Regions from separate parts of the Bradyrhizobium prioriisuperbiae genome, predicted to be linked through region 3. Evidence: riboswitches for the same ligand, from Rfam matches in the RefSeq annotation. Region 3 holds a riboswitch; each other region holds the start of a gene.
What was found. A riboswitch is a leader RNA that binds a small molecule or an ion and turns the genes downstream of it on or off. The one in region 3 is predicted to bind cobalamin.
Positions count from the first base shown of each region.

Region 1: another riboswitch for cobalamin. It lies ahead of cobG (precorrin-3B synthase); the one in region 3 lies ahead of RS897_RS14005 (TonB-dependent receptor).
Region 2: another riboswitch for cobalamin. It lies ahead of RS897_RS40950 (TonB-dependent receptor); the one in region 3 lies ahead of RS897_RS14005 (TonB-dependent receptor).

Region 1 is NZ_CP135921.1:5,734,742-5,740,387, forward strand. Features, by position in the region: gene RS897_RS27140 (TspO/MBR family protein) at 32-505, shown strand; gene RS897_RS27145 (serine hydrolase domain-containing protein) at 611-1,822, opposite strand; gene RS897_RS27150 (hypothetical protein) at 2,146-2,364, shown strand; tRNA gene RS897_RS27155 (tRNA-Thr) at 3,207-3,278, shown strand; cobalamin riboswitch at 3,752-3,959, shown strand; gene cobG (precorrin-3B synthase) at 4,183-5,346, shown strand; gene RS897_RS27165 (precorrin-8X methylmutase) at 5,346-5,646, shown strand, end outside.
Region 2 is NZ_CP135921.1:8,816,805-8,822,450, forward strand. Features, by position in the region: gene RS897_RS40935 (hypothetical protein) at 176-433, shown strand; gene RS897_RS40940 (CbtB domain-containing protein) at 491-673, shown strand; gene RS897_RS40945 (CbtA family protein) at 683-1,426, shown strand; cobalamin riboswitch at 1,488-1,693, shown strand; gene RS897_RS40950 (TonB-dependent receptor) at 1,800-4,079, shown strand; gene RS897_RS40955 (PepSY domain-containing protein) at 4,084-5,532, shown strand; gene RS897_RS40960 (hypothetical protein) at 5,633-5,646, opposite strand, start outside.
Region 3 is NZ_CP135921.1:2,971,427-2,977,072, reverse strand. Features, by position in the region: gene hppD (4-hydroxyphenylpyruvate dioxygenase) at 1-258, opposite strand, end outside; gene RS897_RS14010 (Lrp/AsnC family transcriptional regulator) at 377-859, shown strand; cobalamin riboswitch at 1,716-1,908, shown strand; gene RS897_RS14005 (TonB-dependent receptor) at 2,022-4,115, shown strand; gene RS897_RS14000 (TonB-dependent receptor) at 4,301-4,621, shown strand; gene RS897_RS13995 (FecCD family ABC transporter permease) at 4,663-5,646, shown strand, end outside.

The DNA.
Region 1 (5,646 bases), 2.8 Mb from region 3:
TTTAGAAATATTTTTCCGGGGCTATCACCTGATGCTGACATCGATTGGGCGCCTGCTGCTGTCCCTGCTGCTGTGTGCGGCCGTGGCCGGGATTGCGGGGGCTGTCACCGCGCCGGAAATCAACGGCTGGTATGTCAGTCTGGCCAAACCGTCATGGACGCCGTCGCGGTCGACTTTCCCTATCGCCTGGGCGATCTTGTATGTGCTGATGGCGCTTTCGCTGTGGCGGCTGTGGGACCACGCACTGCCGTCGCCCGCGCGGCGGGAGGCGCTCCTGTTCTTCTTCGCCCAGCTGCTGCTCAATGCGGTCTGGTCGCCGGTGTTTTTCGGCCTGCACAATCTTCACATCGCACTCGCGATCATCATCGTGCTGGTGGTGACGATCGTTGGAACGATCTTCACCAGCGCGCGTGTCGATCCACCGGCGGCCTGGATGCTGGTGCCGTATTTCTTTTGGGTGGCCTACGCGACCACTCTGAACGCCGGCATCGTGGCGATGAATTGAGCTGCATAGCGTTTTCCAGCAAAGTGGATACCGGTTTGCGCGAAGAAAACGCGTCAAAACAAAATGCTAGAGCTCCGTTCCGATTCTATCGGAACGGAAATGGCTCTAGCCAAGCCGGGCGATGGCGGCAAACCCCCGCACCCAGAGCCGCGCGCTATCCGGATCGAGCGGAATGCCGTCGGAGCCCAATCGAATAATGACGGTTTCGCTCGGCGGGTCGATGTAGATCCACTGGCCATGGATTCCCAGCGCACAGAGCACGCCGCGAGGCCGGTCGATCAGATACCATTTGCTGCGGTAGCTCCCACCGGGGAGAATCTCGGCGTAGTCACCACGCGCCCATGCTGCGGGATCGCCGCGGGTGTTGATGTCGTCCACCCACCATCCCGGAAGGATCTGCCGCCCGTTCGCGACACCCCGCCTGCGCATCATCTCGCCAAACCGCGCGAGGTCGCGTGGGGTGGTGCAGATGCCGCCGGCGGCACGCATCGCGCCGTGCGCATCGACGGTGATATAGGCATCGTGTTCCGCACCCAGCGGCTTCCAGATGTGATCACTGATCAACTGCGCCAGCGGCTGCCCGCAGGCGCGCTCATAGAGCCATCCCAGCACGTCGGTGTTGGTGGAGACGTAGTGGAAGGTCTCGCCGTGCGGGCGACCGTCCGGCTTCTGCAAAGCGAGGAAGCTGCGTAAGTCGATGGCTTGCTGTCCCGGCAACTGGGGATCCCAGCCGACGGCACGGCGATAGCGGATCACGTCGCCGTCCGGGTCGTTGTAATCCTCGGTGAACGAGATCCCGACCGTCATGTCCAGCAGATGCCGGATCGTACAGGTCGCGTAGACCGATGATGCAAGCTCCGGCAACGTGTCGCGCACCGGACGGTCGGGATCGATCAGGCCGCGATCGGTCAGGATGCCTCCGAGCGCGCCGCAGATCGATTTGCTCACCGAAAAAACGATGTGATGCTCACCTGCATCCATGCCGTTGGCGTACCATTCCGCCGCGATGCGTCCGTGGCGGAGAACGACGAGCGCATCGGTGCTGGTGGTTCGCAGCAGTGCATCGATGGTGGCGGGTTTTCCATCGGGGCCATCGAAAGTCGCGTGTCCGATGTCACGCAAATCGGACTCAAGAGGTGAAGGGACACCCGATGCTGCGATGGTCGCGGTCGGCAGCAGCTGGCGGACGTTGCGAAAGCTCCAGGTCGTGAACGGATAGGTTCTCCAGTTCGCGAGGGTGACGAGCTTGTCGGCCGGCGGCGGAAATCCATCCATCAGACGTGGTGCAGTCACTGCGTTTCCTTTTTTGGCTTTGATCTGCTGTGCATTTTGCGGGGAATTGATTGCGGCGCAAGTTGGCCGTCTTGATTTCGCGAAACAGTGAACAGGATTGTGCCCCACGAAAAATCATTGAATTCAGTGGGGTTCGTTCCGCATGTCGGTTCTGCACGTCGTTGCGTTGCCGCGCGAGCGCCGCAAACCATCTCAGTGACGATTTGAAGCCATGCAGCAAGCGCAGTCCATGCTGCTGCACGCGATGACGGGATGGTGTCGAATGGTCACAGGGATTTAATCTGCCGGACTCACATTGGTCACGTTGTTCGGTCACTTGTCGCGCACCATTCGATACGGAGAGTGCAATGACACGAAGTTCCCACAACGAGTTCGACTCTGAGTTCGTCTCGACGCTGAGGGCGGTGTTGGACGAGGCAGTGAAACGGATTTCCCAAGAAAATCGCACGCCGGCGACCAAGGCCAAAATGGCCGAGCGGATCGTCAGGAGCGCGGCGGCGGGCGTCACCGATGCCGGCGATCTGATCTCGGAGGCCGTGGAAGAAGGACGCGTTCCGGCCGCCTGAGCGCGTGATAAAGTTTAGGACGAAAACAGGCTCCGGGTTTCCGGAGCCTTCGTATTTTAAGGCCCGGTATTTAAGGCCCGTCATTCAAGTCGGCATTTGAGGCTCATGCACGCCAGCAAGAATCGGCAGACGGACTCGGTTGCGGCGTTTCGGCAAGAGGCGTACCGACAAATAAATCGCGGGACTCTTTGCCGGCTCCGGAGTCAGATTATCGCATGTCATATGCGATTCTCAGATCGACATGCGACGGGGCGGCGCTGCAGGCGACGCTCGTGGTAGCATTGGTCACCGCAATTTCGGTGAACGCGGTGCTGCTTCTTGCATTTGTCGGCTAGTTCTCGCCGGCAATAATTCTCCGGCAACCACGGCCGCGAAGCCCGTTCCAAAGCGTCCTGATGCCTATCTGAACTGCGCGCGGCATAGCGGGCTGAGCCTCTTGATATTCTTTTCCATGCAAGCGGTGACCCGGCTGACATTTGGAATGGCGTCGCGGCACAACCGGAAGGCATCGGCACGGCAGGCGCGGCGCTGCTCCGGCGTGCCTGCGGCGTGAGCCGAAAGGACACTCGCAAACGTCAACAGGACGACGGCGAGCGCTAGGCGCTGGATCGGTTTGACCTTGAACACGGCAGCTCCTTTTTTGGGCTCCGGGGCGGGGAGCCTGAGGTTTGCCACGTTTGGATGTGCGTGGGGCGCGATGTTTCCCAAACCGGTTGTGGTTTTCGATGCAAAATCAATAAACTTTGTGGAGCGGCCTCTCAATCCGGGCGATTTTCGGGTGTTGTCTCCACCCGCAGCTGGGTCTTGTCCCTCGCGGGAGACGCTGCTAGCTGTTCGGCGGCGCCGGCTTAGCTCAGCGGTAGAGCAGCGGTTTTGTAAACCGAAGGTCGGGGGTTCAATCCCCTCAGCCGGCACTAGTTTCTTCAATAAAATCAATTATTAGATGTGCGGTAGGTTTTGCTGGCGCAGACCTCTCCCGCTGCAATAGCCACCCGATAGCCACGGATTTTCGACGGCGTCGATTCATATTCGTTCGTTTGTCGCGCCACTTGAATGGCTGAATTTCCGACATCTGATCTCGCAAGGGGAGATCGCAGCGTGATGTCCGATCTCCCGGTTCGCCACCGGCAGTTAGGGTGATATCGCCCATTCGTCGATCGGGAATATCCGCATTGTTGATGCGCGCGAATTAACAAGCCGCGTCGGGCGGCTTGTGTGAGGGCGCGAATTGCCTGGCCGTGCAGAGTCGAAATTGTCCGCCATCTTCCCTGGTTCTCCCGACGGTTTCACGCCTGGCTCATGGACCATGCGTCGAGACGAAGACATGAAGCTGGTCGAAAGCCTCCTGAAGCAACGAGCCCCTCGCTTGACAAGTTGTCCGGCCGCTGCTGATGGTGTTCACGCTGGTTCCTGTCCTGCGACAGGCGAAGAGGGAATGCGACAGGGCCTCGAATTTGGCCCGAATCGCAGCCGCCCCCGCGACCGTGACCGGAGAGATGCCAAAGCCACTGATCCGTGTTGGGTTGGAAAGGCGGGCATCAAGGGCAAAATCCCACTCTGCAAGCCGGGAGACCTGCCAGCACAGGAATTGAAACCGGCGGGCGGGGTGGTTCCGCAACGGGGGACCGACCCTCAATCACGGTTCGTCTGCCTCATTGTCTCCGCCAAACTGCGAGAAGGGCGATGACCGTTACACTCCCCGTCTGTGCGCCATGCCGCGCCGGTGGTAGACCAAGAGACATCAAGACCACGGCGCGTGCGCGTCTGCGTCCGGAGGATGCGGTCCAAGTCGGTTACAGCCATGTTGAGTGAGGTTGCGTGAGTGCCGTTGCGATCAAGGGCTGGTGCCCCGGCGCCTTGCGGCCGATGCGATCGGGCGATGGACTCGTGGTTCGCGTCCGGCCGCACGGTGGGCGGATCGATGCACAGCAGGCGGCTGGACTTGCGGCACTCGCAAAACGATATGGCAATGGCCTGATTGATCTGACTGCCAGGGCTAACCTTCAGATCAGGGGCGTCAGCGATGAAGGCTACGGGTCTCTGATCGAGGAGCTCTCTCGTTTGCGCCTGATCGACCCGGATCCGGAATCGGAGACGCGGCGCAACATCCTGGTGACGCCGTTCTGGGACTCTGGCGATGAGACCTGGTCTCTGGCCACGGAGCTTGAGCAGGAACTTGCGCTGGGGTCGCTCAGCCTGCCGGCCAAGTTTGGATTTGCCATCGATTGCGCGGCGACCTGCGTGCTGGCCGGCGCATCTGCCGACATCCGTTTCGAGCGCGACATTGCGGGTGGGCTCCTGGTCCGCGCCGATGGCCTGCAGACGGGTCGTCCCGTCACGCGCGCAGAGGCCGTGAAGGTTGCGCTCGCGCTGGCTGACTGGTTCGTTGATTCGGGCGGTGCCCGGGACGGGCGAGGGCGGATGGCTGCGCATATCGCGGCTGGTGCAACACTCCCTGAAGCTCTTCATGGCCATGCCAGGCCCGCTCGCGTGCTGGAGGTGCCGCAGCCCGGACTCTCTGCGTATGGCGCGATGGTCGGCGTGGCGTTTGGGCAGCTCACTTGCGACCTCCTCGGTGATCTTGCCGGGCACGCACAAGGTCTGCGGCTGACGCCTTGGCGCATGATCCTTGCGGAGGGGCTGCGCGAGATGCCGGAAAACAAAAGTCTCATCACAAACCCTGACAATCCGATGCTGCGCGTTGTCGCCTGCAGCGGTGCGCCCGCCTGCCGGGATGCGCATGCCGACACGCGCACACTTGCGGCGGCGCTTGCCCCGCATCTTCCTGCCGATGCCCGGCTCCACGTGTCCGGTTGTGTGAAGGGGTGCGCTCAATCCGCTCCGGCTGCGATTACACTGGTTGCCACCAGCTCCGGATTCGATCTCGTCCGCGGTGGCTCGACGCGGGATATCCCCGTCCTGCGTGGACTGAGCTGTGCCGGCATGGTCGCGAACCCCTCTGCGCTTGTGGGAGGGCACTGATGCCACACACCTACGAGACCGATGGTGCCGCGATCTATCGCCAATCCTTCGCAACGATCCGGGCGGAAGCGGACCTCACCCGTTTTTCGCAGGACGAGGAGCCGGTCGTTGTGCGCATGATCCATGCTGCGGGCATGGTGGGGCTCGAAGCGCAGATCCGATTCACGGTCGATATGGCGCGCATCGCGCGGGCGGCCCTGCAGAAGGGGGCGCCTGTTCTGTGCGATGCGCGCATGGTGTCGGAAGGAATCACGCGGTCGCGCCTGCCAGCCGGCAATGCCGTCATCTGTACGCTCAGTG
Region 2 (5,646 bases), 3.2 Mb from region 3:
GATATGCCTCACTTTATATATATGTCAAGATCGCGGCTTGTCCCGCCGGCAACCTGGATCACCCCCTTGCCGGGTCTGGTTCCGATGTCCCGGCGCGATGTCGGTGACTTGATCTGGCGACCGCCCTGTCGCAGAGGTCGATGACGATCTCCGGCGATTTCACTCTGGCGTGCGAATGGCGACCTGGCGCGACGATATCGATGCCCTGATGTTTGAGACCGACGGCCAGCATGGCTTCTGCATGGTGCATCGGCATGCCTTCCGCACCCTGCTGCGGTCGCTCCCCGCACCGAACGACTGCCTGGCTTATTTCAGGACTCATGAGCCCGCGTTTCAGGCCGCGGCCTCCGCCAAGATCAGCCGCAAGAACCTGGCCGAAGGCGTCAACTTCCATCTCACCAGCCGCGATGTGGCACGTGCCCTGAAAAAATAATCGTCGCGAGCACGCCCGGCATCGATTAGAACGGTGCCGTGAATTGAGGAGCCCGACATGCAGCAATCCCAGACCGCTCACCTGCCCGTTGCCACCAAGGACGCCAGCGTGGTGCTGCAGGCCGTGATGGCGATGGCGCTCGGCCTGTTCGTGATCGGCATGGTGGGCTTTTCCCACATCGACGTGGTGCACAACGCGGCCCATGACGTCCGGCATTCCAACGCCTTCCCCTGCCACTAAGTCAGTCACGTGATTTTTCGTTCAATCGTCTTTTCGGCCATGGTCGCCGGGTTCATTGTCGGCGCGCTGATCACGGTGGTGCAGCAGTTCGGCACCGTGCCGCTGATCCTGAGGGGCGAAACCTACGAGAAGACCGCGGAAAAGCCGGCGGCCTCCGCCAACAAACCAGCCGTCACTGTCGGACATGCCGACCACGACCATGCCGGCCACGACCATACTGAGGCGTGGGAGCCGCGCAACGGCTGGGAGCGCAACTCCTATACCGCCGCGGCCAACATCCTGACCGCGATCGGTTTCGCGCTGCTTTTGGCGGGAGTTTTCGCACTGCGCGGCCTTGTCGTGACATGGCATGAAGGTTTGCTGTGGGGGCTCAGCGGCTTTGCCGTGTTCACGATCGCGCCCGGTCTTGGCCTGCCGCCCGAACTTCCGGGCATGCCGGTGGCTCCGCTGTTGGCGCGCCAGATCTGGTGGGTCGGGACGGCGGCGGCAACGGCCGGCGGACTGGGCCTGCTGTTTCTCCGGCGCGCGCCGTGGGCCGCAGTGCTCGGCATCGCGCTCCTGATCCTACCGCATGCGATCGGCGCGCCACAGGTTGAGAATGCCCACAGCATCGTGCCGGAAACCCTGTCGCATCGCTTCGTCGTTGCCGCCACGGTCACCAGCCTGCTGTTCTGGAGCCTGCTCGGCAGCGTAACCAGCGTGGCCTATCGATACTTTTCAGCACCGGCGTCTGTCACAATTCCCGCGGCATAACGAACCCGCACGACCGAACCGTGTATGACACTTTCAGCGTGTTGACGCTCGGGTAGTGACCACCTATCGTCATTTTGACGGTTCCCTTCGGGGATCAAATGGGAATGCGGTGCGGGCCTGACCTGATATCGGGCCTCATGCCGCAGCTGTCCCCGCAACTGTAAACGGCGAGCCATCGTCACATGCCACTGGGCCGCAAAAGCTCGGGAAGGCGACGAAAGCGAATGACCCGTGAGCCAGGAGACCTGCCGTCAGTCGTGGTCACACGCGAGCACATCGGGCGGGGGCGTCCTGGTGGGAGCCGAACCGTTGCCGGAAAGGTGACGGGGAGACTGCGTTCGCGGTGACGTGCCACGTAACCGCGAGTTGCCTGATGATCCCGCGTTCCTATGCCGCGCTGAGACGAAGCGCCGGCCTGCTGTGCTCCCTCACCTTATCTTCCATGCTGATGCCATCAGACGGCCGGAGTCAGACCGCCACGCGGCCCGGCTCGCTCGACCCGATCGAGATCTCTCCGGCACCCGCCGCCCGCAACAAGCCGGCGCGGGCCAGCAACACACGCGGGCGTGCCGCTGCCGTCGCTTCGCGGCAGGCGGCCCGTTCAGCCGGCGGCACCTCTCCCCCCACGACGTCACTACAAGCAGCCGCGGCCAAGCCGGCGCTCGACCTGACGCAACGCACCGCGACTGGCAGCCGGCTCAACCTGACGCCACTGCAAACGCCGGCCAGCGTCGAGAGTATCAGCGCGCAGACCATCAGCGAGCGAGGCCAGCACAACGTACTCGACGCGGTGACCCAGAACGCCACCGGCATTACTGCGACTCCGCAGCCGGGTAACGGCGGTATCTCCTTCACTTCTCGCGGCTTCTCGGGCGCCAACTCGGTGATGACGCTTTATGACGGCACCCGTTTCTATCCGGGGGCCGGCACCATCACCTTCCCATACGACACCTGGTCGGCAGAACGCATCGACGTGCTGCGCGGCCCGGCGTCGGTGCTGTATGGCCAGGGCGCGATCGGCGGCGTCATCAACGTGGTCCCGAAGAAGCCGCTCGATGTCCAGCGCAACGAAGCCGAGCTGTCGCTGGACACCAATCTGACGCGGCGACTGTCGGTGGACAGCGGCGGCCCGATCAGCCCCAACGTCAGCTATCGCCTGGCCGCCACCGGCAATATGTCCGACGGCTGGGTCGACCGCGACAAGACCTCGAACCTCGCGATCTCCGCCGCGGTGCGGCTGCAGGCGGCGGACAACCTCGCCTTCACCTTCTCCAACGACTACGCCGACCGCAGGCCGTCGCGCTATTTCGGTGCGCCGCTGATCAACGGCACGTTGGACGACTCACTACGGTTCAAGAACTACAATGCACTCGACAGCCGCATCCGCTATCAGGACAACTGGACCCAGTTCAAGACCGAGTGGGATGTCAACGACAGCGTCACGGTGCGCAACACGATGTACACCCTGACCACCCGCCGGCACTGGCGCGATATCGAATCTTATTCATTCAATCCAGCCACCGGGAAGATCGATCGCAGTGACTATATCGAGATCCTGCACGATCAGACCCAGGTCGGCAACCGAATGGATGCCACCATCCGCGGCCACCTGTTCGGCTTCAAGAACGAAACCGTGGTCGGCTTCGACGTCAACCGGATTGCCTTCACTCACACCAACAACTCGCCCTATGCCGGTGCGTCGTCGGTCGATCTCTATAGTTTCAATCCAGGATCATTCTTCGACACCACCAGCCCAACCGCTCTCGGCTTCCGTTCCGTCACTAACCAGTATTCGGTGTTCGCAGAGGACCGGCTGACGCTGTCCGATCAGCTCACGGTGATCAGCGGGGTGAACTTCGATCAGCCAACCATCAACCGCACCGACTACCGCAATCCGGCAAACAGCTTCGAGACCGCGCTGTCGGGCACGAGCTGGCGGACCGGCGTGGTCTACACCCCGATCAAGGATCTCGCGTTCTACGGCCAATACACCGTCGGCACCGATCCGGTCGGCACCCTGATCACGACGAGCGCTGCGCAGAAGAACTTCACTCTGACCACCGGCAAACAGATCGAGGTCGGCGTCAAACAGTCGTTCTGGAACGGGCGTGGCGAGTGGACGCTGGCCGGCTATGAGATCGTCAAGAACAACCTGCTCGCTGCCGATCCGATCAGTCCGAACAAAGTTCAGCAGATTGGACAGCAATCGTCGCGCGGCATCGAGGCCTCGCTCGGCCTGGTGCTGGACTACGGCTGGCGGCTCGACGCCAACCTGGCGCTGTTGCGCGCGAAGTATGACGACAATCCCCAGTCGGTCGGCGGCGTGCTGGTCAATTATGCCGGCAACGTTCCGACCAACGTTCCGCAGCAGTTGTCGAATATCTGGGCGACATGGGACTTCGCACCGAACTGGTCGGTCAACGGCGGCGTGCAGATTGTCGGCAAGACCTATGCAGACAGCGCCAACACGCTCGCCATCCCCAGCTACGCCGTTGTCAATGCGGGCCTGCGCTGGAAGCCCGATGCCAACACCACGGTGGCGCTGCGTCTCTACAATCTATTCGACAAGGTCTATGTGACGTCGGGCAATACCGATCAGTGGATGCTCGGCATGCCGCGCACGGCGGAGCTCTCCGTCAATGTGAAGTTCTGAGACGATGCGGCGCAGGCTGATCCGACAGGCCCGGCGGTGGCTGTACATCACCCACCGCTGGATCGGCATCGGCACCTGCCTGTTGTTCGCGATGTGGTTCGTCTCCGGCGTCGTGATGATGTACGTGGCGTTCCCCGGCCTCACCGACAGCGAGCGCTGGGCGGCGTTGCCGCCGATCGCCTGGGACAAGGTGCAGGTGACGCCGGATCGGGCGATGGCGGTCGCGGGGCTCAAGACCTACCCCCGCGATCTTCGCCTCGCCATGCTCAATGACACGCCGGTCTATCGGTTGCTGGGCTGGGACGGCGTGCGCAAGACCGTGTCGGCGGTCGATGGCCAGGTGATCGACAGCATCGCGCCGGAACGCGCCCTTGCCGTAGCGCGATTTCATCCCGGCGCGATAGCTCCACAAATGGTGGAGACGGTCGAGCGCGACCAGTGGTCCGTGACCGCACGTTATGACCCGCTGCGGCCGCTCTATCTGATCGCGCTCGGCAACCGTGAGGGAACACAACTCTATGTCTCGTCGCGCACCGGCGAGATCGCGCTCGACACCACGCGGACCGAGCGGGTGTGGAACTGGCTGGGATCGATCCCGCACTGGATCTATCCCACCGTGCTGCGCAAGGACGGCGCCGCCTGGCGGCAGGTGGTGCTCTGGGTCTCCGGGACCTGCATGGTGGCGGCGGTGACCGGCTTCTGGATCGGCATCCTGCGAATGCGGCTGCGCCGCCGCTATGCCGGCGGCGCGGTGACGCCCTATCGCGGCTGGATGGCCTGGCATCACATCGCCGGGCTGATCGGCGGCATCTTCCTGCTGACCTGGATGTTCAGCGGCTGGCTGTCGGTCAATCCCGGCGAGTCCTTTTCCGGACGCGCCACGCCGCGCGACGCTTTGGTGCGCTATGCCGGCAACGAGACGCCGCACATTGTTGCGAACTTTCAATCCAGACCACGACCCGGTGCAGTGGAAGCACGATTTGTCTGGCTCGGTGGCCGACCGTTGATGGTGCTGACCGATGGCGACAGCCGCCGGACCGTCGCCGATCCGGTCACGGGCGCCGCGATATCGCTCTCCGACGATGAGATCGTCGACACGGCGAAACGGTTGCTTCCAGAGGCCGTGATCAACCTGCGCCAGCGACTCACGCAACCCGACGCCTACTGGTATTCGCATCATCAGGCTCGTCTCTTCCCGGCGTTACGAGTTGGCTTCGACGATGACGCTCACACCTGGTTCCACATCGATCCACGGACCGGAGACATCCTCGGCCGCACCGATGACAGCCGCCGGACCTATCGCTGGCTGTTCAACGCGCTGCACAGCCTCGATTTTGCTTTGCTGCTGCAATATCGCCCAGCTTGGGATGCGGTGGTGTGGCTGCTGTCGCTGATCGGGCTGATCACGTCGGTCAGCGGTATCGTGATCGGCTGGCGGCATCTGGTGCGTTAGCGACCACGACACGGCCGTCGTAGCCCGCATGAGCGAAAGCGAAATGCGGGACGGTCCTCGCGGTGATCCCGGGTCTCGCTACGCTCACCCGGGCTACGCGTCAAAAGAATTTTC
Region 3 (5,646 bases):
GGGACCGTGCGCCGCAACAAAACCGTGACCGTGAGTGCCCGGCTGCTCGTTGACCAGATAATTGACATCGCCCTGGCGATAGACCGTGATCGCCTTGGTCTTGTGCCGGGCGACCGGCGTGAAACCCATCAGGCGGAACAGGGCATGAAGCTGCACGGGATCCGGATGGGCATATTCGACGAACTCGAAGCCGTCGGTGCCCATCGGATTGTGCTCTGAAATGACGGCGGGGGGCGCATCGTGCGGAAACGGACCCATGGAAATTCTCCCTGATTGCTTCCTGCATCATCCCTGATTTTTGGCGCAATGTTCATGCATAATGAGGTGGGTTTCCCAAAAATACGCACGATTCGTGCGCTAAGTCTGGATTTCATGCATGAGTTTGACATCCGCAACCGCGGTCGATGCTTTCGATCTGAAGATCCTTGCCGCCCTGCAGGAGGACGGCCGCCTGACCAACCAGGAGCTTGCCGATATCGCCGGACTGTCGGCCTCGCAATGCTCCCGCCGCCGCACCCGGCTGGAGGAGGACAAGATCATCCAGGGCTACCATGCCGATCTCTCCAGCGAGGCGCTGGGCTTCAACGTCATCGCGGTGGTGCACATCACGCTGGCGACCCACTCGCCCAACAATGCCAAACGTTTTCGCGACTTGGTGCGACGGGTGGACGCCATCCAAGAGGCCTATGCGCTCACCGGTGACGCCGACTATCTGCTGAAGATCGCGCTGCGCGATCTCAAGAGCCTGTCCGACATCGTCAACAACGTGCTGATGCCCCACGAAAGCGTGGCGCATGTGCGCTCGTCGATCGTGCTCGATTGCCTGAAGACGACGCGGAAGTTGCCGTTGAAGGACTAACGCCGTCTTCCGCGAAACGCGTTAACGTTTGCCCGCCGCGAGTCCATCGTCTCGCACCGCGGGCTCGCTTGATCTTGTGCCGCGAAAACGGTTCATCGCTAGATCAAGCATACGTAGAATCGAGCCCACAGTGATTCGGCCGATTCGAGCTCCCTTCGTTCCGGTGCCGTTCTCTCTATTAATGGCGTGACGTTCGCCCGTTGCGTTCTGGCACAAGCCTTCTGGTCATCGGCGACGCGAGGACCGCGCAACACACGCCCGGTCACCGTTGCGATCTCTTCCCTTGAGCCCGCACCTCGTAGGCAAGTCCAATTAACGTTTTGCAGCCGCAAACACGCTCATTCCAATCTTCGTCGAAACGCATCTTGTGTCTGGCACGCTGTTCGCTCGCTAGATCGAGCACGCTATATGGTCACCAAAAGCGATTCGGCCGATTCGGGCCCGCTTCGTTCCAGGACCGTTCTCTATGTTAATGGCGCGACGATCACGCGTTGCGTTCCGGGACAGGCCTATGGCATCGGCTATGCGATCACTGCACCACGTGTCCGGTCGCAGCAGCGATCTTCCGTTGAGCCCGCACCTCGCAAGCCAGCACAATTAACGTTTGCGGGCCCAAGCACGCCCATCCCAGTATTGTCGAGGCGCCATCTTGTGTCTGATACATGCTCACTCGCTAGATCGAGCATGCGACATCGTCGTAACCGGCGATTCGGCCGATTCGGGCTGCTTTCGTTCCGATGCCGTTCCAGAAGTTAACTGCGCGTCCGCGACCGTTGCGTTCTGAGACAAACGCGCAACACTCTGTCGCCACGACTACTCCTTCCCGCTGCCGCTATTGACGCCAAAGCCGGCCAAATCCTAACGTTGCGTTGACGGTTCCCAATCGGGATCAAAAGGGAATGCGGTGAGGAGTTTTCCGATGCCGCAGCTGCCCCCGCAACTGTAAGCGACGAGCCTTCTATCTTCAGCCACTGGGATACTCGTCCCGGGAAGGCGATAGCAGGCGTTGACCCGCGAGCCAGGAGACCTGCCGTCAGAAGTGGTCACACGCGACGATGTCGGTCGGGGAGTACAGACATTTGGCTTTATGAGGGGAGTCCCCCCCGAGTGCGGCCCTTCGGTTGCTGTGACGTGCCACTGACGTCAACCGAGGTTGCGTATCATGTTCACCGTACTTCATTCTCGTTGGCGCCAATTGCTGGCGTCGAGCTGCCTTGTCGCGCCAATCGTTTTGAATGGACCGGTCGCGCAGGCGCAGCAGATCCAGGAGTTGGCGCCCATCACCGTGACCGCGAGCCGGCTGTCGAACGGCATTGTCGGGGCATCAACATCCGTAATCACGGCCGACGATATCGCCCGCTCACCCGCTCAATCCGTGCCGGACATCATCGCGCAGGTGCCCGGCGTGCAGGTCCAGACCTTGTATGGAGGCGCCAACGGCGTCGGCACCTCCATTGACCTGCGGGGATTTGGTGCTGTCGCCACCGCCAACACCCTCGTGCTGATCAATGGCCGCCGCGTGAATGACCTCGATCAGGCCGGCGTCGACCTGTCGACCATTCCGCGCGACTCTATCGAGCGGATCGAAATCACCCGCGGCAACAGCGGCGCGGTGCTCTACGGCGACAACGCGGTCGGTGGCGTCATCAACATCGTTACCAAGGTCAAGGCCGGTCCGCCTGTTGCGATGCGGATCGAAGGCGGCACGGGCTCCTTCAACCAGCGTATCGGCTCGCTGTCCGCCGCTGTCACCCAAGGCCCATGGTCGTCATCGGTGTACGGGAGCATGTTCACATCTGACGGCTACCGGGCGAACAACGCCAGCAATCAGGTCAACGGCATCGGAGACGTCCGCTATGCCACACCGGATTTCACCACCTTCCTGACACTGTCCGGCGACAAGCAGCATTTAGGATTCCCCGGGCCGAGAACGGTCGATCCATCCATCGGACTTAATCAGCTTCTCACCAACCGCAGGGGTACAAATACGCCGTTCGACTATGGCGACAAGCAGGGTGCCAACGCCACGACAGGCTTCACCAAGACACTTTGGGACGGCGGCGAGTTGATCGTCGACGGCGGGGTTCGCAACAAGCAACAGCAGGCCGGCTTTTTCGGCAATGTTCCGCTGCAAAGCTTCAACTTCAGTTACGTCGATTCCACACTCACCACATGGTCGATCACGCCCCGGCTGAGCATCAAGAATCCAATTTTCGGATTACCCTCGAATATCCTCACCGGCATCGATTATTACGACGCGACCTACCACTCCGACCGGCCCGCGTTCAAGGGCGCTCCACCCGTTCACGTCTATGACCTGTCGCAACAGACCCTCGCCGCCTACTGGCAGCAAACGGTGGGAATTCTGTCGTCGACCGACATCTCCTACGGCGGCCGCGTTCAGCGCACCAGCGTCACGGCAAGAGACCGCCTCGATCCGGCCGCCCCGAACTACTTCGGCGAAACGCAGGCCGCGCCGCTCGATGACAGTGAAACCAATCACGCCCTGCATATCGGCCTGGAGCATCGCTTCAATGAAACCTTCTCGGTCTTCGGTCGCGCCGCCAGCGCATTCCGCACCCCCAATGTCGACGAACGCGTCGCGGCCGGGCCGCTGTTCGATGCGAATTTCAACGCCGCTCCTCGTGATTTCACGCTGAAAACCCAGACCTCGCATGACATCGAAGGCGGATTTCGCGTGAAGGCCGGCAGATTCGAAGCGCAGTCGAGCGTCTACACCATGGATCTGACCAACGAGATCCAGTTCGATCCAGTGAATTTTTTCAACCGCAACCTTGACCCGACGCGTCGGTACGGCAGCGAAACCATGGCGTCGCTTCGAGCGAGCGATAGCGTGCTGCTGCGCGGCGGCCTCGCTTACACCCGCGCAGTCTTCCGCGAGGGAGCGTATACAGGCAACGATGTGCCGCTGGTGTCGCGCTTTACCGCCAACGCCGGCGTCACCTGGAACGTCTGGGAGAAATATGTCGTGGTCGACGCGACGGTCCGCTATTGGAGCCGCCGCCGCATGGACAACGATCAAGCCAACACTCAATCGTTCATTCCAGCCAATGCGACTGTCGACGTCAAACTGAGCGGCGAGTACGACCGGTTCTTCTGGTCAGTGAGCGCGAACAACATGTTCAATGCGTTGTACTATGACTATGCGGTCGCCAGCACTTTCACGCCAGGCCGCTTCAATGCCTACCCGCTGCCCGGCAGGACCTACATGGTCAAGGCCGGCGCGAGGTTCTGATTCGAATCACTAACCACACTGACGCGAAAAGCGCTTTCAAATCCGGCATCATTGATCCGCCACGCGTGCTTTGTTGCTTGCGGCGGTCCTTTGTGGTTCGGTGCCGCCGTCATCGGTGCCTCCCGGTTCGGGAGGTGAAACGGGAATGCGGTGAGAACGACGGCGGGTCTGCGAAGAGAGGGCTTATGGGTTTTACCGGCAGCGCCATCAGCGTGGTCGGCGGCGCCACGCTGCAGACCACCCATCCGGGATCGACGCTGGCGCCGACGGATCAATGGATGATCGAACCTCGCATCACTTACGTCTCGAAACGCTACAGCGGCAACAATGAGACCAGCCCGCTCGATCCTTACACCCGGATCGACCTCTACACCGAATACAAGATCGACCCGACCTGGAAGGTTTACGCCCGGGGCGAAAACATCTTCAATGCGCAGAACCAGGAGGCGCTGAACTTCGGCACCACCGGGCCGGCGCCCTACGGAGGCGTCAGCGCCACATGGTGACATCGGATGTGACATCAGATTCTGCTTCTGCGCGCCTATCCATGCCGACGGCCATCCTGGCGCTGGCGAGCCTCGCCGCGGCGCTGATGATCGTCTCGCTCGGGGTGGGACCGGTAAAACTCTCGCCGCCGACCGTGGTCAGCGCGCTGTTCGGTTCCGGCAGTGACGTGCACCAGATCATTGTGCGTGAAATCCGGCTGCCCCGCGCTATTCTTGCTTTCGCCATCGGCGGCATTCTCGGCATGGCGGGCGCCGCGCTGCAGGGGCTGCTGCGCAACCCGCTGGCCTCACCGTCGCTGTTCGGCGCACCGCAGTCGGCGGCATTCGGCGCGGTGCTGATGATCGCGCTCGGCCTCGCCGATGTGCGTTCGTATGTGCTGCCGGTGGCAGGAACGGCGGCGGCCTTCGTCTCGGTGTTCGCGCTGCTGGTGATCGCGGGCCGCAATGCCGGGCTGCTGTTGCTGATCCTGGCTGGGCTTGCGCTGTCGAGCCTGGCCGGCGCGATGACATCGCTGGTGATGAACCTGTCGCCCAATCCGTTCGCGGCGCTGGAAATCGCATTCTGGCTGCTCGGCTCGCTGGAAGACCGCAGCTTCCGCCATGTCATGTTGGCGCTGCCGTTCATCCTGGCGGGAGGCGCGATCCTGATGAGCCAGCGCCATGCCTTTCGCGTGCTCAGCCTCGGTGAAGAAGCCGCGCAGAGCCTCGGCGTCGATGTGGCGCGGGTGCGGATCGTGACCATCGCCGGTGTCGCGCTCGGCGCCGGCGGCGCGGTTGCCGTCACCGGCATCATTGCCTTCATCGGCCTCGTAGCGCCGCATCTGGTGCGGCCGCTGGTCGGCCATGATCCCGCTCGCCTCTTGGTGCCAAGCGCGCTCGCCGGCGCTTGCCTTCTGCTGGCGGCTGACATTGCGGTGCGCCTAATTCCCTCGACGACCGACATCAAGGTCGGTGTTCTCACCTCGATCATCGGCGTGCCGTTTTTCCTCTATCTGATCGTGCGCGAGCGGCGTTCCCTCGGTGGA